One region of the Paenibacillus sp. B2(2019) genome, then DNA from elsewhere that is predicted to be linked to it. Evidence: riboswitches for the same ligand, from Rfam matches in the RefSeq annotation. Region 1 holds a riboswitch; each other region holds the start of a gene.

The links. A riboswitch is a leader RNA that binds a small molecule or an ion and turns the genes downstream of it on or off. The one in region 1 is predicted to bind cyclic di-AMP.
Region 2: another riboswitch for cyclic di-AMP. It lies ahead of PAENI_RS05790 (hypothetical protein); the one in region 1 lies ahead of PAENI_RS29510 (C40 family peptidase).
Region 3: another riboswitch for cyclic di-AMP. It lies ahead of PAENI_RS27335 (APC family permease); the one in region 1 lies ahead of PAENI_RS29510 (C40 family peptidase).
Region 4: another riboswitch for cyclic di-AMP. It lies ahead of PAENI_RS00240 (resuscitation-promoting factor); the one in region 1 lies ahead of PAENI_RS29510 (C40 family peptidase).

Annotation. Positions count from the first base shown of each region.
Region 1 is NZ_VTZR01000029.1:21,765-29,804, forward strand. It holds gene PAENI_RS29495 (YwhD family protein) at 1-432, opposite strand, end outside; gene PAENI_RS29500 (M1 family metallopeptidase) at 536-2,542, shown strand; gene PAENI_RS29505 (hypothetical protein) at 2,554-3,384, shown strand; cyclic di-AMP (ydaO/yuaA leader) riboswitch at 3,599-3,737, shown strand; gene PAENI_RS29510 (C40 family peptidase) at 3,791-4,219, shown strand; cyclic di-AMP (ydaO/yuaA leader) riboswitch at 4,579-4,720, shown strand; gene PAENI_RS29515 (C40 family peptidase) at 4,726-5,217, shown strand; gene PAENI_RS29520 (GNAT family N-acetyltransferase) at 5,473-5,958, shown strand; gene PAENI_RS29525 (c-type cytochrome) at 6,086-6,442, shown strand; gene PAENI_RS29530 (4a-hydroxytetrahydrobiopterin dehydratase) at 6,534-6,821, opposite strand; gene PAENI_RS29535 (hypothetical protein) at 7,050-7,343, opposite strand; gene motA (flagellar motor stator protein MotA) at 7,550-8,040, shown strand, end outside.
Region 2 is NZ_VTZR01000003.1:43,794-51,833, reverse strand. It holds gene PAENI_RS05815 (histidine kinase) at 1-220, opposite strand, end outside; gene kdpC (potassium-transporting ATPase subunit KdpC) at 423-1,031, opposite strand; gene kdpB (potassium-transporting ATPase subunit KdpB) at 1,087-3,120, opposite strand; gene kdpA (potassium-transporting ATPase subunit KdpA) at 3,137-4,813, opposite strand; gene kdpF (K(+)-transporting ATPase subunit F) at 4,826-4,903, opposite strand; gene PAENI_RS05790 (hypothetical protein) at 5,030-5,446, opposite strand; cyclic di-AMP (ydaO/yuaA leader) riboswitch at 5,637-5,826, opposite strand; cyclic di-AMP (ydaO/yuaA leader) riboswitch at 6,247-6,412, shown strand; gene PAENI_RS05785 (hypothetical protein) at 6,546-7,037, shown strand; gene PAENI_RS05780 (hypothetical protein) at 7,054-7,563, shown strand; gene PAENI_RS05775 (hypothetical protein) at 7,696-8,040, shown strand, end outside.
Region 3 is NZ_VTZR01000025.1:447,172-455,211, reverse strand. It holds gene PAENI_RS27355 (ABC transporter ATP-binding protein) at 109-909, opposite strand; gene PAENI_RS27350 (FecCD family ABC transporter permease) at 985-2,019, opposite strand; gene PAENI_RS27345 (FecCD family ABC transporter permease) at 2,019-3,074, opposite strand; gene PAENI_RS27340 (ABC transporter substrate-binding protein) at 3,296-4,303, opposite strand; gene PAENI_RS27335 (APC family permease) at 4,505-6,322, opposite strand; cyclic di-AMP (ydaO/yuaA leader) riboswitch at 6,446-6,604, opposite strand; gene PAENI_RS27330 (disulfide oxidoreductase) at 6,802-7,266, opposite strand; gene PAENI_RS27325 (DsbA family protein) at 7,263-8,015, opposite strand.
Region 4 is NZ_VTZR01000001.1:43,907-51,946, reverse strand. It holds gene PAENI_RS00250 (HD domain-containing protein) at 87-1,370, shown strand; gene PAENI_RS00245 (TatD family hydrolase) at 1,482-2,252, shown strand; cyclic di-AMP (ydaO/yuaA leader) riboswitch at 2,450-2,679, shown strand; gene PAENI_RS00240 (resuscitation-promoting factor) at 2,961-4,124, shown strand; gene rnmV (ribonuclease M5) at 4,301-4,852, shown strand; gene rsmA (16S rRNA (adenine(1518)-N(6)/adenine(1519)-N(6))-dimethyltransferase RsmA) at 4,849-5,733, shown strand; gene yabG (sporulation peptidase YabG) at 5,805-6,707, shown strand; gene veg (biofilm formation stimulator Veg) at 7,118-7,393, shown strand; gene PAENI_RS00215 (small, acid-soluble spore protein, alpha/beta type) at 7,575-7,751, shown strand; gene ispE (4-(cytidine 5'-diphospho)-2-C-methyl-D-erythritol kinase) at 7,892-8,040, shown strand, end outside.

The DNA of each region.
Region 1 (8,040 bases):
TTTGAGGGCAGCTTTTTCAACTGCGCCAAGCCCTCCCACATCGATTTTGCGTTTTAGAGCAGCATCCAACTTATTGACATGCTCGGCGAGAATTTTCCAACCGCGACGTGCTTCCGTATCGATCCACATTTCACAGGCCGTTATTCCGCCATAGAATTGACTATCCTGTGTACGGTCCACTGCTACCCATACTACCCAAACCTGTCTACCGTTGGGTACATCTTCACGGTTCATGGAGAATTTAATCCCCTTTTCAACCTTACTCTTGGCATGCATGGCACCAATATCAATGACTGCTTCACCGCCATCAATAATGACAGGCGATACGTTATTGAGCTCTATAGAGCCCGCTCCAAAGCCTTTATGTTTACTTTTGGCATTCACAATATTTAAGGCAATCTGTTTCTTGCCCTCCGGTTGTATGTTGTCCACGAGTGCACACCCTTCCTCTTACGAATAATTTAATTTTAGCTAATAATGCGGCGATTGCAAACATATACATCCCGTAGATGCTTGTCACGGGAGGAATCACACTATGAAGTCACTGTCATTAAGGTACATCATCATCTTTGCGACCCTGGCCACCCTCGTGCTATTAGGAGGCATATGGGTCTATTCGGGGGATAACTCCACATCTTCTGTTACTAGCTTTGTTTCAAAAGAGGCCAAGTCCTCAAGCGGCATAGCTCCTGCAGCTGCACCACAACAGACACTGCCTGAAAGCGCCCCCGTTCCAGCAGAAGAGGCATTAAGTCAACGAGTTGTCGAGTATCACATCGATGTTCAGCTTGTTCCTGATACAGAAACCTTAATCGCTTCTGAGACGGTAACCTGGACACACCCCGGTGTAAAACCGGTAAGTGATCTATATTTTCATATGTATCCAAATGCTTTTGCTTCATCAGATACTACCTTTATGAAGGAGTCCGGAGGAACGCTCAGAGGTGACACCATGCCAGAGAACGGCTTCGGAAGTATGACTTTAACCGATTTGCGCACAACAGAAGGAACATCACTAATGCAAAGAGTGCAATTTGTACAACCCGATGATGGTAACGTCAACGATAAGACACTCCTAAAGGTACATCTCCCACAGCCGGTTAATGGTGGAGAAAGTGTCACGCTTAAACTCCAGTACGAGGTCCAGCTCCCCAAAATATTTGCCCGTATGGGCGCATCAGGCAATTTCGTGATGGCTGGGCAATGGTTCCCTAAACTTAGTGTATACGAGCCTATGGGCACACGCGGGGTTAAGGAGGAAGGCTGGGATTTGCATCAGTACCACGGCACCTCTGAATTTTACAGCGATTTTGGCATCTTTAATGTAACGATTGCGGTTCCTTCCGACTACACGGTAGCTGCGACCGGATTTCCTGTGAAGAATGCCAAGCTAAAGCAAGATCAGAAAATATATCAGTTCTACGCTGACGATGTCCATGACTTTGCGTGGGCGGCATCCCCTGATTTTACAGTAGCCGAAGAAGCCTTCTCTACGCCAGAAGTGCCTGGTGTACGGATTAAGGTGTATCTCGATCCATTACACAAAGACTTAAAGGAACGATACCTTCAGGCCGCTAAGGCAGCTCTGACCTACTTCAGCAAATGGTATGGTCCTTATCCCTACTCGACTCTGTCTATTATCGTTCCGCCTAAGGAGGGGAATGGGGCTGGAGGAATGGAGTATCCAACACTCATTACAGCGTTTGGAGCCACAGACTCTTCTCCTGACACCTCACTTGAAAGAACCGTCGTTCATGAAATTGGCCATCAATACTTTTACGGCATGGTAGCCAGCAATGAATTCGAAGAGGCTTGGCTAGATGAAAGCTTCACTTCTTATGCTGAAGACAGACTCATGGAGCAAGAATATGGCATCAAAACGAATCTCCCTCTTCAGTCCAGCTTGGTGACCAAATCAGAGCCGCTAAATTTAGAAACATGGAAATATGCCGGGGCAGAATCCTATAGCCGGAATGTGTATATTCGCGGAAAGCTAGTACTTAAGGATATTGAACGCCAAGTAGGCACTAAGGCAATGAACAGCATCATGTCCACTTACGCACGTAAATTCCGTTTCCAGCACCCCACTACGTCTGATTTTCAAAAAGTCATTGAGAAGGTAACCAAAAAATCATGGCAGCCTTATTTCGAAGATTATATTTATGGTGGTGGTGCTCCTGATTTCTCAGTAGATACGATTACGATTAAAAAGAATGGCAACAGCGATGCTCAGAGCTATGAATCCATAGTAAAGATTACAAACAAAGGGAGCCATTACGTTGACGTTCCCATTAAATTCACATTCGCCGATGACTCTGCTACAGAGCGGGTCTGGAGCGGTGAAGGAGCTGAGACTACCTTCCAATTGTTAAGCGATAAGCTTCTGCTCTCTGCTGAGGTTGATCCTGAGCATACCATTCTGTTAGAAAACAAACATCTTAATAACTTCAGACTGGCGGAAATAGAGCCCAAAACGCTCTCCCGCTGGACATTAAGTGTAACTAAACTAGTTGAAACCGTGCTCGGAACTCTTGTCTGGTGAGGTGAATGATTGTGAGAACATCGATAACCCGCGGCTGGCAAAGCATGAAGGAGCAATTTTATATTCTGATTCTGCTCTTCATCTACCGACTGCTCTGGGGCTACTTTATGTACGGCTTCATCCGATCTGCTATCGTTCCAATTCTACTACGTTATCCAGATAAAGACGCTGGAGGCAGCGGAATGGGCAGACTACTCTATTATGTCGAAGGGCAGTTCAGCTTGAACACAGATCCTGCGATACGTACTTGGTTATGGATGTTCCTAGGGCTTGTTGTCTTACGACTGCTACTCTCCCCCTTCATAAGGGCAGGATTACTGCATGAACTCCATCAGGAGCGAAAAGGAGAGCGTGGCCTGTTCTTTTTTCCCGGTATGAAGCTTTATGGATTTCCAGTGTTTATCTTCAGTCTAATCGAATGGGTGCTGGCTCTACTTCCGTTATACTGGCTTGCTCCAAAAATGTACGGGCTATTCTTGTCCTCCTTTCTGAACTACTCTTTGTTACTTCATCTAGTTCCATACGTATTGGCATGGCTTATATACATCTTTATCGTGCGCCTGTTCCTTCTATATATGCAGTTTGGTTATACCAGCGGCACGGGGATGTTCTCCTCCTTATTCATTTGCTTGAAGTCACTGATTCCGGCAATAGGAATTTCAATCGTACTTGGTGCAGCAGGCCTGATCCTTTTGCTAGTGTGCGGAATAACGGGTATCTTCTGTCCTGGCCTACCAGCACTTCTTATTCGTCAACTTTCATCACTGCCCTCAACACTCTTCAAAATGTGGGGAATTTCAGCTCAATATCATCTATGGCAAAGTAAAGCATTTCCACAATAATTTGAAGCATTACAGAACATAATATAAGAGTCCCGGTTCCTGAATCAGGAGCTGGGACTCTTTCGCGTTATAGACAAATTATGAGGATTTGCAAAATCGTAAAGACTTTGTTACAATAAGTCCTGTTCCATTGGTAACAAGTTTGTAATCATTTGAAACGATTTCTACATAACTTCATGTATTTGTTGTAGTCATGTCGATAAGTCACTATCTGGTGCATAAAACGCCGAATTCCTTGCACCGGGAAGTGGGGGAACCATATTTTGGGTGAATTGATCTCGCTTTGCAGTGATCATAGGGGAACCTTCTACCGAATCCTTAAGCTAACCTCACAGGCATTGGAAGGGGTACAATTTTTTTGAAGAATTTAAGAAAAGCATGCGTCGCTGCGGCGCTAGGACTTGTGATGGCGTTCTCTATTGGTGGAGGAAGTGCCTTTGCAGATTCTAAGATGGACAGTGTTATTTCAAAGACAATTGGAGTTGCCTATAAAACCGGAGGCACTAGCACTGCCGGGTTTGACTGTTCTGGATTTACTACGTATGTATTCAAGAAGGTGGGTCTTTCTTTGCCCCGTACTTCAAAAGCTCAATATAATGTCGGAACTCCTGTAGCCAAAAGCAAATTGCGTTCAGGTGACCTAGTTTTCTTTAACACATTGGGCAACGGCGTATCCCATGTCGGCATTTATGTTGGAAACGGAAAATTCGCACAATCATCATCTTCATATGGCGTGACCATCACTTCACTTAGCCAGTCCTACTGGGCCAATCGCTACGTTGGTGCTAAAAGAGTAATGAGTACTTCCTCATATCAAGCTATAGCCTACGATTAATACTTCGCCACAACTATAACCTCACAATTACATTATATAGACCTGGGTTTGATTATTGACTTAATCGAATCCAGGTTTTCTTTTGCCTTATTATATTCTTTACACCTCTAGAACGGACTTTAAACACTTTTATTTGATAAAAATTTCAATAAATATAAAAATTAGTTTAATATTATCGCTTACATATGCATTTTGTCTTTAAAAAAACGAATTTTTCTGCATGATTATGTTAAAAACGATTGCCAAGCGGCACTCTGTTTGTTACAATAACTGCAGTAAGATTTTAGTAACATTTTTGTAATCATTAAGTTGTTATTTACAAAGGTTTTGTCATGTATTGATTACAAGCTATTCCTAATCAACAGTATCAGCCGAGTTTCCTAACTATTAGGAAAACGGGGGAACCAACTTTGGGTGAATTGACCTCCATTTTTAGAGGGGTCATAGGGGACCTTCAACCGAACCCTTAAGCTAACCTCGTAGGCATCCGGAAGGGGTATAAACTTTTGAAGAAGAAGCTAGCAGCAGCAGTACTTAGCTTTTCCATTATTTTCACCATCGGAGCAGGAAGCGCTTTCGCGGATTCCAAAATGGATAAAGTGATCGACAAGACCATCGGAACTAAGTACGTATCCGGCGGCATCTCCACAAATGGATTTGATTGCTCCGGATTTACAATGTATGTATTTGATAAAATTGGTATAAACCTACCACACCAATCAGGTTCCCAGTATCAAATGGGTACTGCTATCTCCCAAGATGATTTAAGATCTGGAGATCTTGTATTCTTCAATACAAGTGGTAAGGGTGTCTCCCATGTCGGTATTTATGTCGGTGAAGGCAAGTTTGCACACGCATCTACCTCACGCGGTGTAACAATTAGCTCCCTGAGTGATAGCTACTACGTGAAACGCTACATCGGTGCTAAACGAATTATGAGCACGGATGCTTATCATTCTGTTGCTTCTGAGACAGAAGATAATGATGATGTTCAATAAGTAAATCGTACATAGGCTCTTTTCCAAGATGTTGATTCTTGGGGAAGAGCTTGTTTTTTGTCTTATTTAGTATTTACCCCTCTCAGAATTTGTAAAACAATAATCCTCATAAATTTCTGAGTCGACCATGCCTCTTTTTGTATATAATTAGTTACAAGCATAAACGCCTTCGATGTCCTTATAAGGACCATAAGTATTTTAAGCTAGAAATATAAGACATTTTAAGTCCCCCCGTGAAAGGAGGTCCTTGACCTTATGATAAATCCCTCTGTTACTTTTCATGTAGCGCCTATGGAGACCAGTCACGCGGAAGAGATTTGCAACTGGGATTACACTGCCCCTTATAATATTTACGGCTGGATGCCGTGGGAGCAAATGCAGGCTCTTGGAATCGAGTTCGGTGACCCGCAGCTACGGAATGAGCAATATGTCTCCATATTAAATGGGCAAGGGATTTTGTGTGGATTCGCGCAGTTGTTTCCAATGGAAGGTGTTGTTCGCTTGGGGATTGGTATGCGCCCTGATCTATGCGGTCAAGGTCTAGGAAAAATATTCATGGATGCAATCGTGCAAGCAGCCTTGCTTCGTTATCCTGAGCGTGAGATTGATCTAGAGGTATTGACCTGGAACCAGCGGGCGATCCGAACTTACCAAAAGTGTGGATTTACGATTACCGATACGTATGAACGCCTAACCCCCACAGGAAACAAACCTTTTTATTGCATGGTCTATGATAAATAATATTAAATTCCATATTTTTCAATGATTTGATGGTATTATCGTTCATTTTTTTGTCACAAACCCTATGATAACGCTTCACCTTGAGCTATAATGTAGGGAGCAGCTTACATAGAAGGGACGAACTGGGATGCAGAAATGGATCATGAGCGGTTTGTTTTTTGCCGCCTGTGCCTTTGCGGTAGTACTTATGTTTACACTTCCAGGTAAAGAAGAGGTAGCTGAACAGAATAAGCCGACGATGCCGGAAGTCCAATTGGATGCGGCAAAGGCCGAAGCAACCGTGAAAGCCAGCTGTATCACCTGTCACGGCGATCAGCTTCAAGGTGGAGTTGGACCCAGTCTTCAAAATGAAGGCGGTCAGCATGATGCTGAAGAAATCTACAGTATCGTCACTAAAGGACGAGGTCAAATGCCTTCCTTTAAAGAAAAGCTAGCCCCTGAGGAGATTGCAAACGTCGCCCTCTGGCTCTCAGAGAAAAAGTAACAGTAACTACTACCTAAGCAACTAAAAACGCCCGTGCCAGAAGATAGTTCACTATCTGCGCACGGGCGTTTATTTATGAGTTTAGGTGACACTAACGATTTTTCTCAAAGGCTTCATTAAATTCATGTGCCTCTCGAATATCTAGAGCTGTAATACCGTCTTCCTCATTTGATTTCAGTCGTAAAGTCACTATCTTATAATCAATCGTAATATGTGGATGGTGATCAAAGGCTTCTGAAATGGTGGCTACTTCATCAACGAAAGCAATACCCTTCATATATTGGCTGAACATATATTTTCGCACCATGGTATTCTCTTCCAGCTTCCAACCTTCCAGCTTGCTGATCTGCTCACGCAGTTCTTCTTCGGTAAATAACAATTCGTTTCCTCCCTTACTAAAAATTGCAGTAAAATCCGCAGGTCCCTTTACTCGTCTTATTCGTTAAACAAAACATCCCTTAGCTTCTGAGGTCCAAGGGATGTGCCAGGATAAAGGCAATATTTTCGATTAAATGTATTCAAGAATCCCAGCGATTATAACTCGGCTACACCAATTTTAACACGGGCTACTAACTACGGGCAAATTACGCCCCGCCGCCGCCTCTTCTTAAATCAAAACAACAGAGGCTAAATCCTCTTCTCCGACTAAAATATTAATGCGGTGAGTGTCCTTATCGTAGATGATAACGCCGCTCCCCACCTCAATCATAGGTTCATTACCTAGCGCGAAGAAAAGATCCTCAGCCAGTGCCTCCCATACCTCCATCTTGGATTCCTGCGGCAATTCTTGCCACTCTTCCGGATCCATTTCAAAAAATAAGTACCCATCGGAAATTCTTCCGACAGCCTCAGTCAAATCCGTTAGGATTTCACCGTAATCTCTACCATGCTTTACACCCACATGTATCACTCCGTTTTCTCCACAGATGAATAATTACTTACCTTATCCATTATAGCCGAAAAAATGACTTCACAAAAAACGGAATGATGTCGATAAATAAGAATATACGTTATTCGGTTTCGAACAGAGTGCCTTGCCGCTGTTTCAAGGATGATATACGCGGCTTTGTCGGAACACATCTTATAATCTCATGGACGAGGTGCATAATGGAAATTTCAACAATACTTGGTTTAATTTTTGGTCTAGTTGCAGTTATTTGGGGTATGATCCTCAAGCACGCTCCTCTTCACGCTTTAGCCACACCTGCTGCTTACGTTATTATCTTAGTGGGTACGGCAGCTTCCATCTTTATGGCCTTTCCGTTCTCGGAGGTCAAGAAGATTCCAAGTCTGTTTAAAATGATTTTTGTCAAAAAGAAATTAATCAGTAAACCCGAATTAATTACTATGTTCATGGAGTGGGCTTCTATTACACGGCGTGAAGGTCTGCTGGCTCTTGAGTCGAAAGTCGATGAAATAGAAGATAACTTCCTCAGAAATGGCATGCGGATGATTATTGATGGAAATGATCAGGATTTTGTCCGCGATGTTCTCATGGAGGACATCCACGCCACAGAGGATAGACATAAAGCAGGCGCACTCATTTTCTCACAAGCAGGTATGTATGCTCCTACACTTGGCGTACTCGGGGCCGTTAT
Region 2 (8,040 bases), on a different contig from region 1:
AATCGCCCAGCTGATCCTTAGTTTCTGGACTCTGATTCGTCGAAACCGCACAGATCACAACATCGATTCCCTGCGCTTTTAGCGCCTGGCCCTCACGCAGCATCTGATACGTTTTGCCCGACCCACTGACTGGACCGATATAGATCTTCAGACGTCCCCGATGCAGCTCATAGATAGAGAGCAGCAGCTCCTCCGGCGTCTTCCTCCGGTATGTTCCCATCAAGACCACTCCTTAATAACCCCGATCATGCATGTACCCTTCTGTTCCAAGAAGAAACGACGTTGTCGTCCTTCAAAGATGACAGCCGTTTCTCGTAGAAATATAAGGATGATGTATAATGTAAAACTTATACTTTCTTATATTTTAGAAAGCAAGATATCCCTGCCCGATTCTAGTAATCTGGCAGGGACATTTACTATATTTATTTGTTCGCTAGTTTCAGTAGATCCATGTTCAGCTTCAACACATTGACCCGTTCTTCACCAAACAACCCTAAGTCACGACCCTCGGTATGCTTATTTACGAGCTCTTCCAGCTGTGTCGCAGGAATACCGGTTAAATTGCTAATCCGAGGAATCTGCACCATAGCTGAAGCTGGTGTGATATGCGGATCAAGCCCCGAACCCGAGTTGGTGACCAAATCAACTGGCAATTTGTTCACGGGCACATCCGGATTATCGAGCTTCCACTGCGTAATGAAATCCTTTGTCCGCTGCAGCATATCCGGATTGGATGGAGCGTAGTTATTGGAACCTGAAGCTTCTGCTTTATACTCAATACTAGACACACGACCATGAAATAAAGCTGGATTCGTAAAGTTCTGCCCGATGAGTTCCGAGCCTACAACTACTCCAGCATCATTCTTAAGCAAGCTGCCGTTCGCCTGCGACGGCATTAGAACCTGGGCAAGCGCTGTAGTTGTCAGAGGATAGATCACTCCGCAGAGAACAATAAATACTAAACTTAGTCGCACAATAATAAAGAAATAAGCACCTTTCGATGATGATAACTGCTCTTCAGTGTCCTCCATGGAGTTTCCGTTATTCACGATGCTCTCACCCTTTCAATGATTAGTCAACACGTCGTTAAATCCATACACTTACGATCATATCAATGAGCTTGATGCCAGCAAATGGAACAACCACTCCGCCTAGCCCATAGATAAATATATTGCGTCCAAGCAGCTTCGTAGAACTCATAGCTTTATACGACACACCCTTCATAGCCAGTGGGATGAGCAGCGGAATAATAATCGCATTAAATATTAAGGCGGATATTATAGCCGAGCTTGGCGAGCCTAGTCCCATTACATTCAGGGCTTCCATTTCAGGAATGGCGAGCATGAACATCGCCGGAATAATAGCGAAATACTTCGCGATATCATTCGCGATACTAAAGGTTGTTAACGCGCCCCGCGTCATCAGCAGCTGTTTACCAATCGCTACGACCTCTATAATCTTCGAAGGGTCAGAGTCCAAATCGACCATATTTGCTGCTTCCTTAGCAGCTGTAGTGCCGCTATTCATGGCTAAGCCCACATCAGCTTGTGCAAGGGCAGGGGCATCATTTGTACCATCCCCAGTCATGGCAACCAGCTTACCCTCGTTCTGTTCGCGGCGAATGACTGCTATTTTATCCTCAGGTGTACTTTCAGCGATGAAATCATCTACCCCCGCTTCACGGGCAATCGTAGCTGCGGTCAGCGGATTGTCACCCGTACACATGATGGTCTTGATCCCCATTTTCCGCAGCTCATCAAACCGCTCTTTCATGCCTGGCTTTACGGTATCCTTCAAGTAAATAAGTCCATAGATCCGATTGTCTACCGCAACCGCTAACGGGGTCCCCCCCATCCGGGCGATGGCATCAGAATTACTGTCGAGGTTCGCGGGAATGACACCGCCTTTCGACTGTACCCATTTCTTCACGGAGTCTACCGCACCTTTGCGTACGCAGCGTCCATCTTGCAGGTCAATACCACTCATCCGAGTTTCGGCCTTAAACTCTACGAATTCGCCACCTTCAGCAAGCTTGCTGTCATAGCTGCGTTCCAGCTTTTTGGCCAGCTCAATTACAGAACGTCCCTCAGGCGTCTCATCCTTTAGGGAACTGATGGCCGCCCATGCCGTAAGCTCCGCTTCGGATTCATTTCCGACTGGTACAAATTCACTCGCCATCCGGTTCCCAAAGGTAATCGTACCGGTCTTATCTAGGATCATCGTATTAATATCGCCGGCAGCCTCAACTGCCTTACCCGACATGGCGAGTACATTAAACTGGGTCACCCGGTCCATACCCGCTATTCCGATTGCGGAGAGTAGCCCCCCGATTGTTGTCGGAATCAGACAGACCAACAAGGCGATCATGACGGGAATATCAAGATCAACACCTAGATAAGTTGCAATCGGCCGCAAGGTCACTACTACAATCAAGAAAATCAGCGTCAGACTGATCAAAAGCGTATTTAGCGCGATTTCATTAGGTGTCTTCTGACGTTTCGCCCCTTCAACGAGGGAAATCATCCGATCTAGAAACGACTCACCAGGATCACTAGTAATTCTGACTTTGATCTCATCACTGACGACCCGCGTGCCGCCTGTAACGGAACCAAAGTCCCCACCAGCTTCCTTGATTACAGGTGCAGATTCACCTGTAATCGCTGATTCATCTACGGAAGCCAGCCCTTCAATCACTTCACCGTCACCAGGGATGAGTTCACCCTGACTGACGATGACGATATCCCCTTTACGCAGTTCGGAGGAGGATACTGTTTTCACCGACCCTCCAACCAGTTTGTTGGCAGTGATATCTTGTTTCGTTTTCTTAAGCGAATCAGCTTGGGCTTTACCGCGGCCTTCCGCCAGTGCTTCAGCGAAGTTCGCAAACAGCACTGTAAATAGCAGAATGAACAACACTGTGATATTGAATCCTATCGATTGCTCAGCATTAAAATATCCAGGAGCCAGCACCATGAGGAGTACAATGATCGTACCGACCTCTACCACGAACATGACTGGATTTTTGATTAGCGTTACTGGGTTAAGCTTTATAAAGCTATCCTTTACAGCGCTTAGGAGTATGGGTCCCGTCAGCAGCTTTTTTCTTTTTACAGTACTCATCTTATTCTCCCTCTTCCTACCGTAAGGTTAGATATTCTGCAATGGGGCCGAGTACAATGACCGGCAGGAACGTCAACGCACCGATAATCACTACTGTACCAATCAGAATTCCCGTAAACAGTCCATTGTCTGTGCGGAACGTGCCAATCGTCTCAGGAACCGGCTTCTTCTGAAGCAAAGAACCTGCTACCGCCAACATTGCGATAATAGAAACATAACGACCTAGCAGCATGACAATCCCGGTTGTAACATTCCAGAAGGTTGTGTTGTCCGCAAGTCCTTCAAATCCTGAGCCATTGTTCGCGGCAGAAGAGACATATTCATATAACACTTGGCTGAGTCCATGGAATCCAGTGTTCGTAATCGCCCCTTGCCCCAAATCGGTCAGGAACGCAGCTGCAGTTGGCACAAGGATAATGAACGGATGCACAAGGATCGCAATGGCAATCAGCTTCATCTCCTTGGCCTCTATCTTCCGTCCGAGGAACTCCGGTGTCCTGCCGACCATCAGACCGCACAGGAAGACACCCAGAATCGCATACATCAGCATATTGATCAGTCCGACACCTTTACCACCGAAGACATTGTTGAGCATCATCAGTGCAAGAGGCGTAATGCCTCCCAGCGGCGTCAGCGTATCATGCATATTGTTAACACTACCTGTCGTAGCTGCGGTTGTTACTGAAGTAAACAAGGAAGACTGCGGTATGCCGAAGCGCACCTCTTTACCTTCCATGCTACCTTGTGAAGATTCGATTCCTAGTGCATTGATCGCCGGATTACCTTTTGATTCAGCATAGAAGTTTAGGCTTAATAGCAGAACAAACAAGGTCATCATTGCGGTAAAAATTACCCAGCCCTGACGTTTGTTCTTGGCAAACAATCCGTACATATAAGGGAGCGAAGCTGGCAGCATCCACATAGAGAGAATCTCCAGAACGTTCGTAAGTGGATTAGGGTTCTCAAAAGGATGGGATGAATTGGCCCCGAAGAAGCCGCCACCATTCGTGCCCAGATGTTTGATCGATTCTAAAGAAGCTACTGGACCGATAGCAATTTGTTGTGTTTGGCCCTCTAGTGTAGTGACTTCAAGTGATGGCTTGAGCGTTTGTGGCACATGTAGTCCTACCAGCACCAATGAAACTAACAAAGCTAGCGGAATGAACACACGAATATGTGCTTTGACGAAATCCTCGAAGAAGTTCCCGACTGATTTCCGTCCCGTGATTCCTCTGACAAAGGCAACCGCAACAGAAAATCCGCTCGCTGCAGATGTGAACATCATCATCGTGATGACAGCCATTTGTGAAAAATACGAAAGCCCCGTCTCCCCGCTATAATGCTGCAGGTTCGTATTGGTCATAAAGCTGATCACTGTATTGAATGAAAGCGTCTGTTCCATATCCGTAATTCCATTCGGGTTTAACGGCAATCCCCGCTGCAATCTAAGAACAATGTAACTGAAAGTAACCAATACGATATTTGTTAACACAAAGCTGAGCGCATACTTCTTCCAAGACATTCCGTCCCGTTTTTTCAGGCCGATCAGCTTATAAATTCCTTTTTCCATGCCTCCAAACCATCGATCCGTACGGTTCGGTTCATTAGAAAATACATAATATAAATACGTGCCCATCGGCTTAACCAGCAAGATAAGAATTACGATTACAGCAACTATTTGCAAAATGCCCATGAATGCCCCTCCTTAAAATTTCTCCGGATGAATCAATGCGTAAACCAGATATACAAACAAAAGTAGGGTAACAGCGATTACTAGAATCACAACTTATCCCTCCCTGTATCCTCAACTACACCTGCGCACCAGCGCATAAATCCATAAAACAACCCGTAAATTACAGCTAACGAAGCCACCATATACAGATCCATCATATCTCCCGCACTCCTTCTTTTATCCTTGATGAGGTGATTTATCGATTAGAAAATCAGCATCACCACTGTGAGAATAGATTACATAACTTGCACCAAGTCTTTTATAGACCAATCTAGGATTTATTGAGCTTGTGATTACAAAAATCGGCTGTGTCGTCCAGGTGCGGCACATCTGAATGTAGCGGCAGCATAACGTAAAGCTGCTCTCGAACAGATATACCCGTCCTACCGGGAACGGCGGGCGAAACCAAGTATTCTGATGGCGGGTATCAACTAGAACGACTTGTTCAATCCCCATCTCTTCGAGTAGGGCCTTCTCAGGCAAGTTGTTGGTCAATCCGGCCATCTTAATGCCTCTGAATTTTAGAAGCTTAATAAAATGTTCGCCTGCCTTCGTTGGCGCACATACCAGTACATATTCATTCTGATCTGTCATCTCTTATTCTCCTCAAATGCTTTGCTTGTAAGATCAGAGCTTGATCACCCTGATCTTGAAAGAAAAGCTACCGCTAATGATGAATATAACGACCTCTTCGTGAGGTTTTCCATAAATGCTTTGCTTAAAAAAGCACAGCAAAAAGCCACAAAGGATTCTCCTCTGTGGCTCGCTAGCGGTCACATTGCACTCATCCTCTCTCCATACGCTTACGAGGTTAGCTGTCGGATTCGGGCGGTGAGAGTCGCCCTACCTGTATAGATGCGAGCTCACTCGCACCTTCTACAGGATTCACCCCATAACCGGCTTCCGACTCTCACATCGTCTGCCGATTGTTGGTTCCCCCGCTTTCCTTATCGGAAATTAAGCGGATCAAATATTCGATTGTTGTTGAAACAGGAGTAATCATACCCTTATGCAGGAAGAATTGTAAAACCTGATTGATGCCAAAATAATGCAAATTAAAAACTATTTTCGTATTGGATAGCGCTTACTTGATATCCAATCTCTCTATATCTCTTGTTTACTCGAGTTTTAATCCATTAGCGAAAAGCGGGCATACCATGTGATTTTATTCACCACAAATGTAGAAATCTCAAAAAATCGCCTTTATAGGTAAGAAAACAAGAAGTCGAGATTAAGCGAGGAAGAAGCCCGATAACTCGCAATAAATACCTATTTGGTTCCCTTTTCCGTCGTAGTAGGCAGGATTTGGTTTAAATCGCGCTCAAAAGAACACTTTCTGTTTTTACAGAAACACCTTGAAAAGAGTATGATTCGGGTTGAATCTATTTCACAAAATACATTCAACGCTGAGTTCCTGTATTTGCAGGGAACGGGGGAACCATCAGGCCACATGGCCTACTTGGGGTGAATCCGAAGGAGACTGTCCAAGTCTCACATAGGTAGGGCGACTCTCACCGTCCGAATCCGACAGCTAACCTCGTAAGCGTAAAGAGAGAGACCCTTGATCCGCCACGCTTTGGCACAGGTGTGTGTATACCTGTATTCCAAAACCGCAGCAGAGGTCCTCCTCTTGCTGCGGTTTTTGCGTTACCTGAATCTATAGGGTGATAGCATGCTGGACGGGGTGAAAGGAATGAAACACTATTATTGGGGAACTCAGCAAGGGCTACTTGAGCCGATAAGTCTAAATTATGTTTGCTTTGGAGCGTTGTGGTTCGAAGAGGATCATCACAGAACTATTGTCGGCTATGCTTTTGGTCAGAAGCAGATTGAATCACTTCGCCATTTCAGCAGCCCATCTACCTGTGAATACTGTATGGACCGAACAATTATATACGAAATATATAAAAGTATCCGAGAAAAGCAACAGCTGCAGGATTGGTCAGCACACCAACGTTTTCCGTGGCTCACCGCTTTTAAGGAACCGTGGAAAGATGTTGCTGTCGGTTGGTACGTAATGAGATCCCGCAGCACCTTCCCCTTACATTTATCCGTTATACGCAAACAGAAATTCGGACTATGGCTGGAGCATGCCGCAGTCTGTGAGAATGAAGCTGAAATGCTCGCCTGTATAGAGAAGGCTAACGTCATTCACCATGTAGATCTTAAGCTTTTGGAAACCTAAGGAGGAGAAACCTGTCATGGACCAGCGAAGACTATCTCGCATAGAAGTATTCGTCTTTGATTCACCTGAACCTATTCACTATGGAATGGAGGCTGATCAAGGCAGCCGTTATGGCATCCTGAAACTTACTTGTAAAGGAGGTAGCAGCTGGGGGGCATGTCTTATCTCTGCCAATACCAAAACTTTCGATCTTATTAAATGGAGTTCTTTTCTCAGAATGATATACCATTGCCGGCTAGAGGAAGCGATAGATAAAGTACGTACCCATGGTTCAGAGTGGGATCAGACTCAGTTTGAGCTAGTGCAAGGTGCTTTACAGGATTTAAAAGCCAAGCTGCAGGGTAAATCCTTGGCAGGGCACATTGAGCAAGGTCGTCTGTACAGAGCTGTCGCTGGTGGGAGAGATTCCAAAGGAGGGCGGCTATATTATAAACCATCCAGTGTTGCGCTTCAAAAACATAGTTATCCAGAACCTGATACCGCCGAGCTTATCAACAAATCCATTTCTTACTTTTCTATATTATAGGTTCATCCCATAAACAATTCTGAAAGGATCGTGTTTATCATGCCTGACCCCTTACCTGCCGAATCCCCCCGTAGAACTATATTTGCAGAGTGTGTTCAAAAGTGTACGAATGATATCTATATGCTCAGTTCCATGTTGTTACAACAATCAGCAGAAGCCGAGAAGATTACTATCCGTACTTTTAAAGAGCTTCATAAAATATTCTGTCAAAAAAGCTTCGACAGCCAGCTATTCTCTATCGAAGCTTACCGCTCTTGTATCCGACAATGCGCCGATTATTACGCACGCCGGTCCCTTCTGTCTGCCAAGGCATTGCCTTGGGAGGAACAACTTATAAAAACGATGTGGTATGGCCTAAAGCTATCTTTACCTCAAATAAGCATCATCCTGCAAAAGAGTGTTCCTGTGCTAAAAGCGCTGCTTAGGCGTGTGCGGGAGCAACTGACTGCTCAAGAGGATTTGCTGCCTAGTGGTAAT
Region 3 (8,040 bases), on a different contig from region 1:
TATTTTTAGTAGTGGTATCATGGATTTGTAGGCAACCACAACTGTAACAACGAACAGGCTCCCTTGTCAATGACGGGAGCCTGTTCGTTGTATGATTTTCAATTATGATTACACAGCTTTGTATGCAGCAAGCTCGTAAGGAAGGCACAGCGGCACACCGGTGCGTGGATCTGGAACAATATCTGCCTCAATTCCAAACACTTCCCGCAGTACATCTGGTGTCATAACTTCAGTAGGTGAGCCTTCACTAACCACAGTACCGGATTTAATAGCTACCATATGCTGTGCATAACGAGTAGCATGATTCAAATCATGCACGACCATGATAATGGTACGGCCTTCTTCCTCATTCAGCTTTTGCAGAAGCTGTAGAACTTCAAGCTGGTGAGCCATATCTAGAAATGTTGTTGGTTCGTCCAGGAATAGAATGTCAGTTTCTTGCGCCAATGCCATAGCGATCCAAGCACGCTGACGTTGTCCTCCAGATAAGCGGTCAATCGGACGGTCATGGAAAGGCTCCATACCTGTAACAGTGATTGCGTTGGAGATAATGCTGCGATCCTCTGCTGTCATTGTGCCAAATCCTTTTTGATGCGGGAAGCGACCATAGCTGACAAGTTCAGAGACCGTTAGTCCGTCTGGAGCCGTTGGGTTTTGCGGTAAGATCGCAAGCTGACGAGCTACCTCTTTCGTTGAAAAGTTATGGATCGATTTACCGTCCAACATTACACTGCCGCTCTTAGGCTTCATGATCCGGGCCATTGTTTTAAGAATTGTAGATTTACCAGAACCGTTAGCGCCCACTAGTGCGGTTATTTTTCCCGTAGGGATAGTTAAGTTCAACCCTTTAACAATTGTAGCCTCTGCATACCCAATACTTAACTCTTCTGTGTTCAAACGTTCTGACATGTTAACAACTCCTTAAAAGTTTTATGGAGCTATGCTCCTAGAATGAACTACATAGTAAAACTCGCTTCGTACGCATTATGCTTTCGATTTGGCGAGTAAATATAAAAAGTAAGGTGCACCAATGATCGCAACCACGATGCCTGTTGGAACTTCTGCAGGCTGTAACACCCATCTGCCGATAGTATCAGCAGTAATCATAAGAAGCGCCCCTGTCAACGCACTAGCGGGCAATAATACCTGATGACGGGGTCCCACAAGCTTGCGGGCAAGATGTGGTGCAATTAGGCCGACAAAGCCAATTCCTCCACTTACAGCAACGCAGGAGCCGGCAAGCGCAACTGCTGTCACTAGAAGGAGAATACGCTCCTTCTCCACTCGCATTCCAAGCCCTACTGAAGTATGGTCCCCTAGATTCAATACATTAAGAATACGGGCTTTATAGAAGGCGAACGGTAACAGAATCGCTATCCAAGGTAGCAGAGCAAGTACGAATCTCCAATCGCCACCCCATATTTTCCCGGCGATCCAAGTCGCTACAAACTGATAATTATTAGGATCAAGCCGAAGTGCCAACACCAGCTGGCAAGCGTTAATTCCGGCAGCGACTGCAATCCCGATAAGGATCAACCTTGTTGGAGATAGACCATCTGCTTTTCTATAAGCAAGAATATAGATTAAAGCGGCGGTTAAGCTAGCCCCACCAAGCGCTAAGAGCGGCAAGACAAATACCGGAGCTGCTGTTGTAGCCGGAAAAAACGAGATAAAAATGATTACCGCAAAACCAGCACCCGCACTTATGCCCAGCGTAGCCGGTTCGGCAAGTGCATTTCTTGCGAGACTTTGTAAAATACAGCCTGACACTGCAAAGCCCGCTCCAACCAACAATGAAATTACGATGCGAGGTAATCTGAAATCAAATAAAATAAGCTTTTGCTGATGAGTTCCATCACCCAGCAGTGTATGTAATACCTCCCGTGGGGATAGACGCATAAATCCTGTATTCATACTGACAATAAAAACAACAACGATCAATATGGCAAGGACCGATAACACTGTAATAGCACGTGTACGGCGTTCATTTTCATTGGGAGAAAGGGTTGTTCTGTGCATTACAGCTCCCCCTTCCGCTTACTCGCTAAGTAAATAAAGAAAGGTACACCGATGATGGCAATTAATGCGCCTAGCGGCGTCTCATAAGGGGCATTTATCATTCTAGCGGCGATATCCGCAAAGATGATCAATAAGCTCCCAAGAACTGCCGAGCAAGGAATGATCCAGCGATAATCTACTCCAACGAAATAACGTGCTACATGTGGAATAATTAGTCCTATAAAAGCAATCGGGCCAACCATTGAGACTGCACTTCCGGCAAGAACTACTACAACAATCATACATGCCAACTGTACTAATCTTGTCCGCTGCCCCAGACCAACTGCAACTTCTCTTCCTAAGCTGAGTAAGGTGACAGACCGCGCTAACATCATCGCTGCGATTAATGCCACGAACACCCAAGGAAAAATAATCTTGATCTGAGTCCAGCTTGCCCCACCCATTCCGCCAGCCAACCAGAAGGCTATATCCTGGGATAAGTTAAAAAGAATAGCTATGCCCTGACTAACAGCAACCAGTAGTGCACTAACCGCGGAACCTGCCAGCGTCAAACGTAAAGGGGTAAGGCCATTAAAAGATAGCGACCCGATTCCAAATACGATAAAAGACGCTATAGCAGCACCTATAAAACAAAACAACATTAGTGAAGTGAATGAGATCGAAGGTGCAAAAGCAAAAACTATGGCCAGCGCTACACCTGCTCCCGCATTCAAGCCTAACAGACCTGAATCCGCAAGAGGGTTCCTTGTCATCCCCTGCATGATTGCCCCTGCTACTGCGAAGCAAGCACCGACCAAAGCACCTGCTATCGCGCGTGGAAATCGCAGTTCTCTTATCACCTGATGTTTTTGTATATCTGGATTGAAATGAAATATTGCTTCCCATACCGTAGCTAGCTTGATATCTGCCGCACCCACTGAGACCGAAAGTGCAAGTCCAAAGGCAATGGCAGCGAGTCCAATCACTAGAATACCCATTGCAGCTGCCGGTCGGGTATGTAGAGCTTTTTGTGTATCATTTTTATTACGATGTGCGAAATCTGAGGGTGAAACCATGAGTCGTCTCCTTAATCGATAGTTACAATGGTCTATATGATAACAACAATCATTCTCATTATCGCAAAAAAAATTAGGTTGTACAATTGTAGGAGTTATTTTTCAGTAATACAGGAATTGGTTTATAAAAAAATGGTGCAGATCTAAGTATCCTAAGATACTTGATCTGCACGCCCTTCCCCACCTAAATGATCAGTCTCATTCATGGTGTACTACGACTTTTATTTCACAAAACTTTTTAACACATCGTCAATAATTTTGCCGCCAGCGTTCGCACCACTGTACAGCCAACTGCTGGTTGAGCTCATTTCATGCACATTACCAGCTTTTACAGCCGGGATGCCTTTCCAAATCGCACTGTCCAGAATCTCCGAACCCTCAGTCTTATCACTATTTACAAGGATAATATGATCTGCTGTCAGCTCAGAAAGCTTCTCTAGCGAAATTGGATTCCAAGTAGCTCTTGTACCAACAGGAATTTCTGTTACTAAGTTAGGCAGCTTTACACCAAGGTCTGTATATAATACAGCACCACTGCTGCGAGTTTCGTCTACAATATAGAAGTTCTTTTGTACCAACCATAAAATCGCCACGGACTCATCTCCAATAGCTCCTTTAAGCTTTTCTTTCGCTGCAGCCGCTTTATCTTCATAATCTTTGATGGCTTTCTCTGCTTCAGGGGTCTTGTTCAGAATTTCACCAATCTTGAGTAGCGATTTACGCCAATCTTGATTTAGTTCATCCCCAATTACATAAGTCGGTGCAATCTTATTCAGTTGGTCATAGATACCGTTCTGTACAGAAGATTCCGATGGGATGAGAATTAGATCCGGAGCAAAGCTGGTTACTGCCTCGAGCGGAAGATCGTAGCTGATCGTAGGAACATCCTTCAATTCAGTGGACAGATAATCCTGAACACCATTAGGCACAGACCATTGTGCTACTGGAGTCACACCTAGAGTTACTAAAGCATCCTCCAAATAAGAACCCAGTACACGTTGTGGATTTGCCGGAATCGTTACTTCATGTCCCATTGCATCCGTTAACGTCTTAGGAGCTGCAGGAGCTTCTGTGGCTTCAGTAGTAGGTGCTGTAGTTGGTTCTGTCCCTGCGTTTGAAGCGTTACCGGAATTATTATTACCGCAAGCGGATAAAAATAGCACCATCACCATTAATCCGATCATCGTTAATTTCATGCTTCCAAATCTTTTTCTGTTAAACAAAAACATTAAATACCCTCCTAGTGTGTACAAGCTAAGTTACCCAAAGGTGTTGCCTACCTCTGCCTCACTTTTAAATGATATTGATTCTCATTCTCTATGTCAACATATAAATTTAAAATTTTGTGGATTTGCAACAATTTCCTTCTTAAAAAATACAAAAAGGCTATATTCCGAACGTTCCGGATATAGCCTCTCCTTAATGATCCATTATTTATTCAAATGATATGGGACAGTCGCAACTACAACATCTTTTGAATTCATTAGATACGAACGGATTAAAAAGCTGGTCTGATTATGAAGTACAGCTTGCCACCAATGCTTAGTTATAAACTGTGGAATCAGAATCGTGATATGATCCGTCGCTGCGGTCTTCCACTCCACTGTATCAATAAATTTCACTAACGGACGAATAATACTGCGATATCTGGAACGAAGTACGATCAGGCGTACACCCGGATTCCATTCCTCCCACCGTTGCTCCATTTTTTGAATGTCCTCTTCATCAAAGCCAACATACACGGCTACAACATTATCCGTTAAAGACTTGGCATAGCTGATGGAATGTAGTACAGCACGTGTTACACCCGCAACAGGAACAACAACTGTACTGCCTTTAATCAAAGGTTTATCTGTACTCGGGCATATACGAAGCTGATCTGCAGTGTTCAAATAGTGCTTGTGAATCCGGTGGAACACGAACATTACAGCAGGTAAGAAAATGAAAGCCATCCATACGCTTGAGAATTTAGTGATGATAAAAATAAGCGTAATCGTCAATGTAGTCAGCATACCGATGGTATTTACAACAAATCTTTTTTTCCATCCCGCTGGTTTTGTTTTAAACCAATGAACCATCATTCCTAGCTGTGACAATGTGAAAGGAATGAATACACCAACCGCATAAAGTGGAATCAAGCTTTCTGTATTTCCGTGGAATGCAGCTACAAGCACAGCAGACAGAACACCTAGAAAAATAATACCATTAGAGAAACCTAGACGGTCACCACGAACCATAAAAGCATGTGGCATATATTTATCTTTTGCAAACATAAATGCGAGCAGCGGGAACGCTGAGTAAGCTGTATTAGCTGCCAAGAACAAAATTACTGCTGTGATACCTTGAATGAAAAAATATAAGGTTCCGCGGCCAAAGGTCGATTCAGCGATCTGAGAAACAACCGTTGCCTTTTCATCAGGCACTATGCCGTACCAATACGCCAGTAGTGTGATACCTGTAAACATAAATCCAAGTATAACCCCCATGACCATTAAGGTCTTGGCTGCGTTCTTTTCAGCTGGTGCTTTAAAGTTTGGAATGGCATTAGATACAGCCTCTACACCCGTAAGTGCCGAACAGCCAGAACTGAAGGCTTTTAATAGTAGAAACAAACTAACATTAGAAACAGCAGAGCCAATTTCCGGGACATTCGCATGTACGCCACCTGCTGCATATTTAATAATACCGGAGATAATTAACACTACAATTGACACCACAAACAAATACACTGGGATTGCGATGAATGAAGCTGATTCTGTAACTCCGCGAAGATTAATCAAAGTAAGTAAAATAATAACGGATACTGCAATAAGAACGGTGTGATTATGAAGACTTGGAAAAGCCGATGTGATCGCATCCGTCCCTGCCGACGCACTAACAGCTACGGTCAGAATGTAATCCACTAACAAAGACCCTCCTGCTAAGAGCCCTGTCGGAACACCAAGATTACTCTTGGCAACGATGTAAGCTCCGCCTCCCTGAGGATAAGCGTAAATCGTCTGCCGATAGGATAAAATCAGGATGGCCAGCAGGCCCAATACGGCTAATGCAATTGGCAGGGAATACCAGATGGCAGTAAACCCCGCAGCCACCAGTACAATCAAAATTTGTTCCGTTCCGTAGGCTACAGACGAGAGCGCATCAGAAGACAGGACAGCCAGTGCTTTAACCTTGGATAACTTTTCATGATCGAGTTCGTTCGACTTCATCGGACGCCCGATCAATAGTCGTTTTACCTTGCTTACCATGGTGGATACAGTTCCTTTCTTTGGGAGCTGAAACGGAATTTCCGCGCGCTGTTTTCATTGGTGGATTTCATAAATGCAGACACTAAAAATAGCATACGGAAATGATCCGCATGCTATGCATGGTCATTATCCCACCTTTGCTTACGAGGTTAGCTGGCGGATTCGGGCTGTGGTTTAGCCCTACGGTATAAGTCTAATCGACCCATTCCGATTCACCCCATTGGCACATATGCCAAGTTTGGTTCCCCCGTTTTTCCTAAGAAAATTCAGCGCATATTCAACTTCTCACAAGGTCTAATATTAGTCTACAAAGTGTATACAGTAAAGCGTTGAAAAAAATGAAAAAAGAATGAAAAAACATCCAGTAAGCGCAAATTCAGCGTCTTATTGGATGCTCTCTTTCATTCTCTTCAATTATCCCTCTGGATCGTGTTTTTAATCACTTTTCACATTTTTTCGGATCCTTTAAAATTAAAAAATCAAAATCCTAAACTTTCCTCTGTATCTAACTCCATCACTTCTTCTTCCTTGCGTCCGTACCAAAGTAAAATGCTAATTAAAGCAAAAGCGATTAATGCAAGGAAAGGAATCGTAATGAATCCAAAAAAGTTCAAGTAATCCTTATTACAAGGAACACCAATTGTACAAGGAAGCACTTTACTTAACGCGGGAATCTTCTGCTCCGCATAATGATAGATCGAGATACTGCCACCAATCAAGCTTAGTGGAAGTACATATGGGATAATCCTTTTATCCCCTCGAAACGTCGCAATTCCCAAGAGGAATAACTGAGGATACATAAAAATTCGCTGAAACCAGCAAAGCTTACAAGGTTCATATTTCAATACTTCGCTCAGATATAAGCTACCAGCAACAGCAACTAAAGAGACGAACCAGGCCAGATACAGGCAGTTACGCTTGCAAAAAGATAGGAACTTTGTCACTTTGCCTCCACAGCTTTTGCGGCGTCGTTAATTTCAGTTGAAATCGCTTCAATGTTAAATGGATCCGCAGTCATTACTCCATTGATATAAAGGGATGGTGTAGTCGTCACCCCAGCTTCACTAGCTAACAGCATACCCTTATTCAGCTCATCTGCATACGTACGATCTTTAATATCTTTACGAAGCAGTTCGTAATCGATAGCTAACTTCTCTTTCTCCGCAAGGCTTACTAAGAAATCTTCAGTCGCCCATTCTTCGCTCTCATCACCTTGCTGAGCATATACAGCATCATAGAACTTCCAGAATTCATCATGATTCTGATGGTAAACAGATAATGCAGCAAGTGAGGCAGTTTCAGAGTCTGGACCAACGAAAGCCATATTTACAAAGTAGAGCGCTGCTTTTCCCTCGTTGACAAAATCTTGAACAATTTTCGGTTTAACTGAAGTTGCAAACTGGGAACACGCTGGACATTTTAAGTCTCCAAATTCAACAATTTTAACAGGTGCATCCTCTTTACCGACTCTAGGTAGCTCACTGTAATTGAATGCTACTGGTTCTCCCGAAGTGGCATTTTTTGCGCCATCTTTCGAAGCTAACATAAACAATCCAACAAAAATGATGACTACTAAAGCTATTGAACTAATAATTAAAATTCTCGTCTTCTGCTTTTGCTGCTCCTGTTCTACCCGCCGTTTCTCTTGTTTGCTAAGCTGGGGAACGCTTGTACTTTTATTAGGTTTACTCAAGGAGAGTTCCTTTCTGTCCTCTGTG
Region 4 (8,040 bases), on a different contig from region 1:
CACTATTCGACAAAGTACGACATAATTACTTATTATATACTTATATTGGTTAATATCATATTAAATTTAATAAAGGAGTTGATCTCATGAAGCAGCCGCTCACAGAAGAAAAGGTTTTCAAAGATCCGGTTCACAATTATATCCACGTGCAGGATACTATTATTTGGCGACTAATAAATACAAAGGAATTTCAGCGTTTACGCCGAATTCGCCAGCTGGGTACCTCGTATCTCACTTTTCATGGCGCAGAGCATAGTCGGTTTTCTCATTCCCTAGGGGTGTACGAAATTACACGTAGAATTATTTCGCAATTTGAACGAAGCGGGTATAAGGATTGGATTCCTGAAGAAAGTCTGCTCACCTTGTGTGCGGCCTTGCTGCATGATCTGGGACACGGTCCATTTTCCCATTCTATAGAAGAAGCTTTTGAAATGAATCATGAGGATTGGACTTGTCGAATTATTCTGGAGGACACAGAGATTACTGAGATCTTGCGTGATGTGGAGGAGGATTTTCCTCGTAAAGTAGCCTCTGTAATCGCTAAAACTTATGAGCATGAAATTGTTGTAAATCTGGTTTCCAGTCCGCTAGATGCCGATCGCATGGATTATTTGCTGCGTGATGCGTACTATACAGGTGTAAACTATGGGACGATCGACATTGATCGGATTTTAAGAATGCTGCGTCCTTATAATGGTCGAATTGTTGTAAAAGAATCGGGAATGCATGCCATTGAAGATTATTTAATGTCGCGTTATCAAATGTACTGGCAAGTCTATTTTCATCCGGTGACACGTAGCTCAGAGATTATTTTGCGACAAATTTTCCGTAGAGCCAAGGAGCTTTTCCAAGAGGGGTACAATTTTAGTTTCATGATTAATCCGCTGGAGGATTTGTTCCGTGGTGAGGTGACAGTGAAGCAATATTTAATGCTAGATGAAGCACTGGTACAGACGGCTTTTATGCAGTGGACACTTGAGAAAGATGAGCTACTAAGTGACTTGTGTACCCGTTTTATTCATCGTAAACTGTATAAATATGTTGAGGTGGAGAATCTCGATACAGATATGATTACTGAAATTCGCAGCAGTTTTGCGGCAGCCGGACTTCACCCAGAATATGATTTGGAGATTGATTTTCCGACAGATCTGCCCTATGATGTGTTCCGTCCGGGAGAAGCTTTTGACAATAAACAAATTCTGCTGCTTGATCGGCATGATCATCTGCGGGAAATTTCAGAGGTGTCGGATATTGTGCGTTCTATTAGCGGCATTCACCGTGGCAGATATCATCTTTATTTTCCTCAGGATAAGTTGAGAAATGCGCTTACGCGATTGCCTGCTTCTATTGCAGAGATTTTTGCAAAATAATACAAGAAAATATGGGATTTATGACAAGAAGAGTAGAAATATAAGATATAACGGATAGCTTGAAACTTATATTGTCTTATATTTAAAAAAGAACAAGGAGTGAGGGTTAAAATGTTTCTGTTTGACACACATACGCATCTGGATGCACCTCAATTCGACGAGGATCGCGAAGAAGTTATCGCTCGTGCTGTAGAAGCAGGAGTTAGCAAGATGATTAATATCGGATTTAATCGGGAGACGATTCCCTCAACGATGAAGCTGGCGGAATCTTATGATTATATTTATGCGGCAGTGGGTTGGCATCCTCAGGATGCAATTGATATGAAAGAAGGAGATCTCGATTGGATCGCTTCTCTATGCAGTCATAAAAAAGTAGTGGCTATTGGTGAAATCGGACTGGATTATTACTGGGATACTTCTCCCAAGGATGTGCAACATGAAGTTTTTCGCAAGCAAATTGGACTAGCCCGTGAACTAAATATGCCGATTTGTATTCATGATCGTGATGCCCATGAGGATGTTGTACGGATTTTACGGGAGGAAAAAGCAAATGAGGTTGGAGGCGTGATGCACTCGTTCTCAGGAAGCTGGGAAACAGCTAAAATGTGCTTGAATCTTGGTTTTCATTTATCCTTTGGAGGACCCATTACGTTCAAAAATGCAAGAGTGCCAAAAGAAGTGCTTGCGCAGACCCCACTAGACCGATTATTGATCGAAACCGATGCTCCATATTTGACTCCACACCCCTTCCGCGGGAAGCGAAATGAGAGCGCTCATGTGAAGCTTGTAGCAGAGGCAGCAGCTGAAATTAAAGGGTTAACATGGGAAGAATTGGCTAAAATAACGTATGCGAACGCACTGGAACGATTTGGGATTGAGTGAAAACGGGAGCAAAACAGGCGAAAAATAGAGAATGGCCGATATATTAAACTTTTTTAATATAAAAACGGCTGAATATTACAATATTTTAACCATATTTTTGCGTAAACGTGGTTGAATCGTCCTTTACAACATGCATCAAAACAGGATATCATCTTTTCAGTGATGTGAGCTGTGTTATAGTGACAGCCATTGATTCATGGATCGTCTCGCTGAGTCTCCGTATGGAGAACGGGGGAACCAATATTGACCTGCCGCATGCCTGTATTTTAAATACGGTTTAGACGTGCCGTAGGACAGTATTTGATTTCTTCACGTGGTCTTTGGGGTGAATTTAAGGGCAACCGCCATGAGCGGGTGACCTGAAATAGGGCGTCTCTCTTTCGTCCGAACCCGACAGCTAACCCCGTAAGCGCAAGTAAGAGAGGCAACCTCGTGCACAAGCATTCTCTATTCTGATATTGGAGAAGCCACGAAAGAGTCCTCAGTTGAACTCTTTTTAGGCTTTTTTATTTTTGAATAAATAGAATGTTGCCCACATACTGTTATATAACAGGGGTGGGAGTAGCTGTGCCGAGCAGGCGATCCATGAGCAGGAGACGCTAAGTTATTACGTGCGTGTCCTGTGACAATCTCAAATAGTTTCGTCAAAGGAATTCAGTCCTCATGATATACAATTGACGACGGGGCTATGTAAGGAGGATGGAGAGAATGGGCGTATTCCAACCAGAAGTATCCCATGATTCGCAGTCATCCAGCAGGTCTTTCGCATTACGGTGGGAGCAAGTAAATACTCGCGTACTTTTACTTGCAGGCGTGATTTCAGTCGCTATCGCGCTACTTATTCTGCTGTACGTACACGGTCAAAGTAACAAACAATTATTTTTAGTAATAGACGGGCAAACACAGACGCTTGAAACGCGGGAAGCGCTTCTTGGTGATGTGTTGGAGAAAGAGCAAATTTCGCTGCAGCCGCATGATGAACTATCTTTAGGACTGAGTGATGAAATAAAAGACGGTGACCGTGTCGTTATCAATCGTGCGCAGAAAATTAGTCTTACTGCGGATGGAGCAACAAAAACGTTATATACGACCGAAGACACAATTGGTAAAGCAATTGAGAAAATGGGCATTACCCTAGAAGGTCATGATAAGATTTTCCCTTCGTTAGACACCACCATTTCTGCAAACATGGAGGTTAAGATTGTTCGCATCAACAAACAGACTGTACAGCGAACAACTAACTTACCCTTCAGAGTCATTAAGACAGCAGACCCCTCCCTTACTGTGGGAACAGTTAGAGTGGCACAGGCAGGCAAACCAGGCGTCATGATTCAGCATATTGAAAAGATCTACCAAGACGGAGAACTGGCCTCTATGCGCATGATTGGTAAGGAAGTACAAACGGTAACGAAAGATAAGATTATTGCCGTTGGTACCAAAGCACTTCCTAAGCCGGCTGTAGCTAAGACTACAACAACTTCCAAATCAAACACCACTTCAAAAACGGCTAAGGTTAGCGCCAAGACTAATAACGTCACAAGCAAGGCTGGCGTAGACTTTGAGTACAAGAAGATGATTAAGAACGTCTCCATGACAGCTTATTCATCAGAAGAGCCAGGTATTGGTACCAAAACTGCCTCCGGAACACGCGTAACGGAAGGTCGTACAATTGCGGTAGACCCGAATGTAATCCCTATTGGCTGGTGGGTATATATCGAGGGGCTTGGATTCCGCCGAGCAGAAGATACTGGCGGTGCCATTAAAGGCAATAAAGTAGATGTCTATTACGATTCACTGAGCCATGTCCGTAATTTCGGTCGTAAATCACGTACCGTTTATGTGATTGGACCTGTGAAGCCGGAGTTAAACTAGGCTGAAGCTTTTGCAAATTATTCTTTGATAAGCTATAGTGATGATAACCGTTAAGGAACGCCAGATGATCATTTCGTTGATCGCAGAGCAACCGCTCATCACTTATACATTCTTTAACCAAAAGAAGAGGAGCGAAACCTCTTCTTTTTTGCTTTTTTTGGAAGGAGTCAAGAGATATGATTAAGGAATTAATTGTCGTTGAAGGTAAGAGTGATACCGTCGCTGTTAAACGCGCTGTAGAAGCAGATACGATCGAAACAGGGGGCTCGGCTGTAGACCGGACCGTAATTGCGAAGATCGCGCTTGCTATGGAGCGTAGAGGAGTGATTATCCTTACTGACCCGGATCACGCGGGTGAACGAATTCGTAAGATTGTGTCCGCAAAGGTGCCGGGCTGTAAGCATGCCTTCATTCCGGAGAAGGACGCAACCCGCAAGGGAGATATTGGTGTGGAGAACGCTTCTCCAGAGGCGATTCGTCATGCGCTGCGGAATGTACATACCTCTTTTGAAGGTGCACCTGCTTTAATTGGACTTGATGATCTAATGGCCGCTGGAATGCTTGTACATCCTCGGGCAGCTGAAAGACGTATGGCACTTGGTAATTTGCTTGGAATCGGATATTGTAATGGCAAGCAGCTGTACAAGCGGCTGGCGATGTTTGGAATTACGCGGGAGGAATTTGCCGGAGCTCTCGCCCAAATTGATCAGGGGGGCATTACTTCATGAGTGGTAGAGAGGAAATTTCGACTCCAAAACGGACGAAAGAAATTATTCAACGTTATGGATTCAAGTTCAAGAAGAGCTTAGGACAGAATTTTTTGATTGATCAAAATATATTGGACAAGATTGTTGACGCTGCTGGGCTAGATAGCGAATCAGGGGCATTGGAAATCGGTCCTGGGATTGGTGCCCTGACGGAGCGTTTGGCGCTAACCGCTGGTGCGGTGACCGCTGTGGAGATCGACCGTAGGCTGATTCCTATTTTAAGGGACGTACTTTCCCCTTATCCGCATGTTAAGGTTCGTAATGATGATGTTCTGAATGTAAATCTGCAGGAGCTGTTCAAAGAAGATTTTGCATCCGTGAACAAGGTAAGCGTAGTTGCCAATCTGCCGTATTATGTAACTACTCCGATTCTGATGAAGCTGCTCGAAGAGAAGCTTCCGCTTGATAACATCGTTGTAATGATTCAGAAAGAGGTTGCGGAGCGTATGGCCGCTTCTCCGGGAGGAAAGGAATACGGGAGCCTTAGCATTGCCGTGCAGTACTACAGCGAGCCTGAGCTCGTCTGCATTGTGCCGCGTACGGTGTTCATTCCTCAACCTAATGTGGAGTCCGCTGTAATCCGTCTAAAGGTAAGAGAGCGTCCACCGGTAGAAGTTGAGAGTGAGAAGCACTTCTTTGAGGTCGTCCAAGCTTCTTTCACACAGCGTCGCAAGACGATTGCTAACAATCTCAAGGCTCGTTACTTCCCTGAAGAGGGACGTGAGCGTCTGGAGGCTTTACTCGCAGAAGCTGGTATTGAACCAACCCGTCGTGGAGAAACGTTAAGTCTAGAAGAATACGCCCGATTGAGCGGTGTTCTGTTAGCTGCTGGAATTGAATAAGCTAAAAACATAGCTAGTTATGAACCAACTGAGGCCTTTGCCCATACGATGGGGTAGAGGTGGTGGTTGTAATGAATTTAGGAGACTTGGTCGTTCGTAAATCTTATGGCGGAGATTTGACTTTTCGTGTAGATCATATTGTGCAGGACAGAGCCGTCATTAAAGGCACAGATTTCCGTCTGTTGGCGGATTCTCCTCTGAATGACTTGGTTCAAGTGCCTCCTACCCGAATTACGGAACGAGGACAGCAGGCACAGATTAAAGCGAATGAATCACTGACACAGCTGCGGAAAGACCGACAGGAGCAAAGTCAGCGGAGCGGGAGCGCTCTATCAGAAGGAGCATGGGCTCCATCGCCCAAGGAAGCTGCTTATTTTGAAGTACCGGGGAAAGTACTGCATCTGGATGGCGATCCAGCGTATTTGAATAAGAGCCTTAGCTTATACGAGCAATTGCGAATCCCTGCTGAAGGTCATCATGTTCATGAGTCCGCAATGGCTGACACTTTATACCGACTGCTGCCCCGCGTGCGTCCAGATATTGTGGTGATTACCGGTCATGACGGGGTGCTGAAGCAACAGCATACTTACGATCTTCACAGTCTGAGCAGCTATAAAAATTCGCAAAACTTCGTAGCTGCTATTAGGGTAGCTAGGGATTATGAGCGAAATTTTGATGCGTTGACGATTGTTGCAGGTGCTTGTCAGTCACATTTTGAGGCACTGCTGGGGGCAGGGGCGAACTTCGCCAGTTCTCCTGGACGGATATTGATCCATGCCTTAGACCCAGTTTATGTAGCGGCAAAATCGTCGTTCACGCCCATTAGGGATACGGTGAATCTGAGTGAGGTTTTGAACAACACCATTAGTGGTAATCAGGGAATCGGCGGTATTGAGACCCGTGGCAGCTTCCGTATTGGGATGCCGCGTCTGCAGAACCTGTCAGCACTAAAAGTGACACCTTCCGCAATTTAATCGACAGGCACTGGTCTATTTTCAAAGCTAATAGGTAATTTGGAGTGGCCGAATAAAGTAACGCGAAGAAAGGTTGAGCGATGAGCTTAACCCTTTTTTTATATAAGAAAGTATAAGTTTCACGCTATACATTATCCTTATATTCTCGCATAAACGCTAATCGTCCTTATAGGGACGCCAAAGGCGATTATGCTTGTGTGAAATGGTAGTTATCTTTAAAGATCGACAATGTTATTTTTCTTGCTTTGTGGTAAACCTATTACAGATAACAAGGCTATTAGTTCGCCTCTGATTCTCCGCAAAAAAATTCCGTTGACAACCAAATATTCATCATCTATAATTATTTATTTGCTTTGACAAACACCTGGGGAAGTTGTATAATGGACAAGAAAAGAGGTGGTCGTCAGGCAATGGCTAATAACGCGCTGTTGGAAATCAAACGCAGTCTCGAAGCTCACGTCGGTCATAAGATCACGTTGCGTGCAAACGGAGGTCGTCGTAAAACCGTAGAACGCACCGGTGTCCTGGAAGAAACGTACCCTTCTGTATTTATTGTCAAACTGGATCAGGAGCAGCAAACATTCAAGCGAGTCTCCTATAGCTATGCCGATATCCTTACTGAATCTGTGGAAATCACAGTATGTGAAGACGATGGGCAGATGCGGATTATGTATATTAAAGCTTAATGTTTCACGGGCAGCTTCCTTTGGAGGCTGTTTTTTATTTGTATCAGAAACGGTTGTCCTTCATAAAGGACGACCGTTTCTTTTTTGGCGGTTAATATTCAGTGAATGATCCTTGTTCTAAGCAAGCATACTAATCGAGCAATCGGTTTATCATTTTCTTTCATAAGGGAGGAATTTCGTAATGAGCCGCAGAAAACGAGGCATGATGTCGGAAGAACTAAAGACAGAGTTAGCCAAGGAGCTTGGTTTTTACGAAACTGTGGAACGTGAAGGCTGGGGAGGAATACGGGCGAAGGATGCAGGTAATATGGTAAAAAGAGCGATTCAGCTCGCTGAAGAGGCTGCCCGGAAATCTTAATCTTTAGCGTGTGAACAATTATTTAACGAAAAAGGGTGCGTCCAACTGGCGACACCCTTTTATTATTGGACTTCATTAGAAGTTTTTCATATAATATGTTAAGTTGTTTTTACGGGAAAAGCTGAAGGTGGGTGAACGCCTTGAAAATGTATGAGAAGGCACCAGCTAAAATTAATTTGATGCTGGATGTGCTGCACAAGCGTGCTGACGGTTTTCATGAGGTGGAAATGATTATGACCATGGTAGATCTAGCAGACCGTTTAGAGCTGTCTGAGCTGCCAAGGGATAC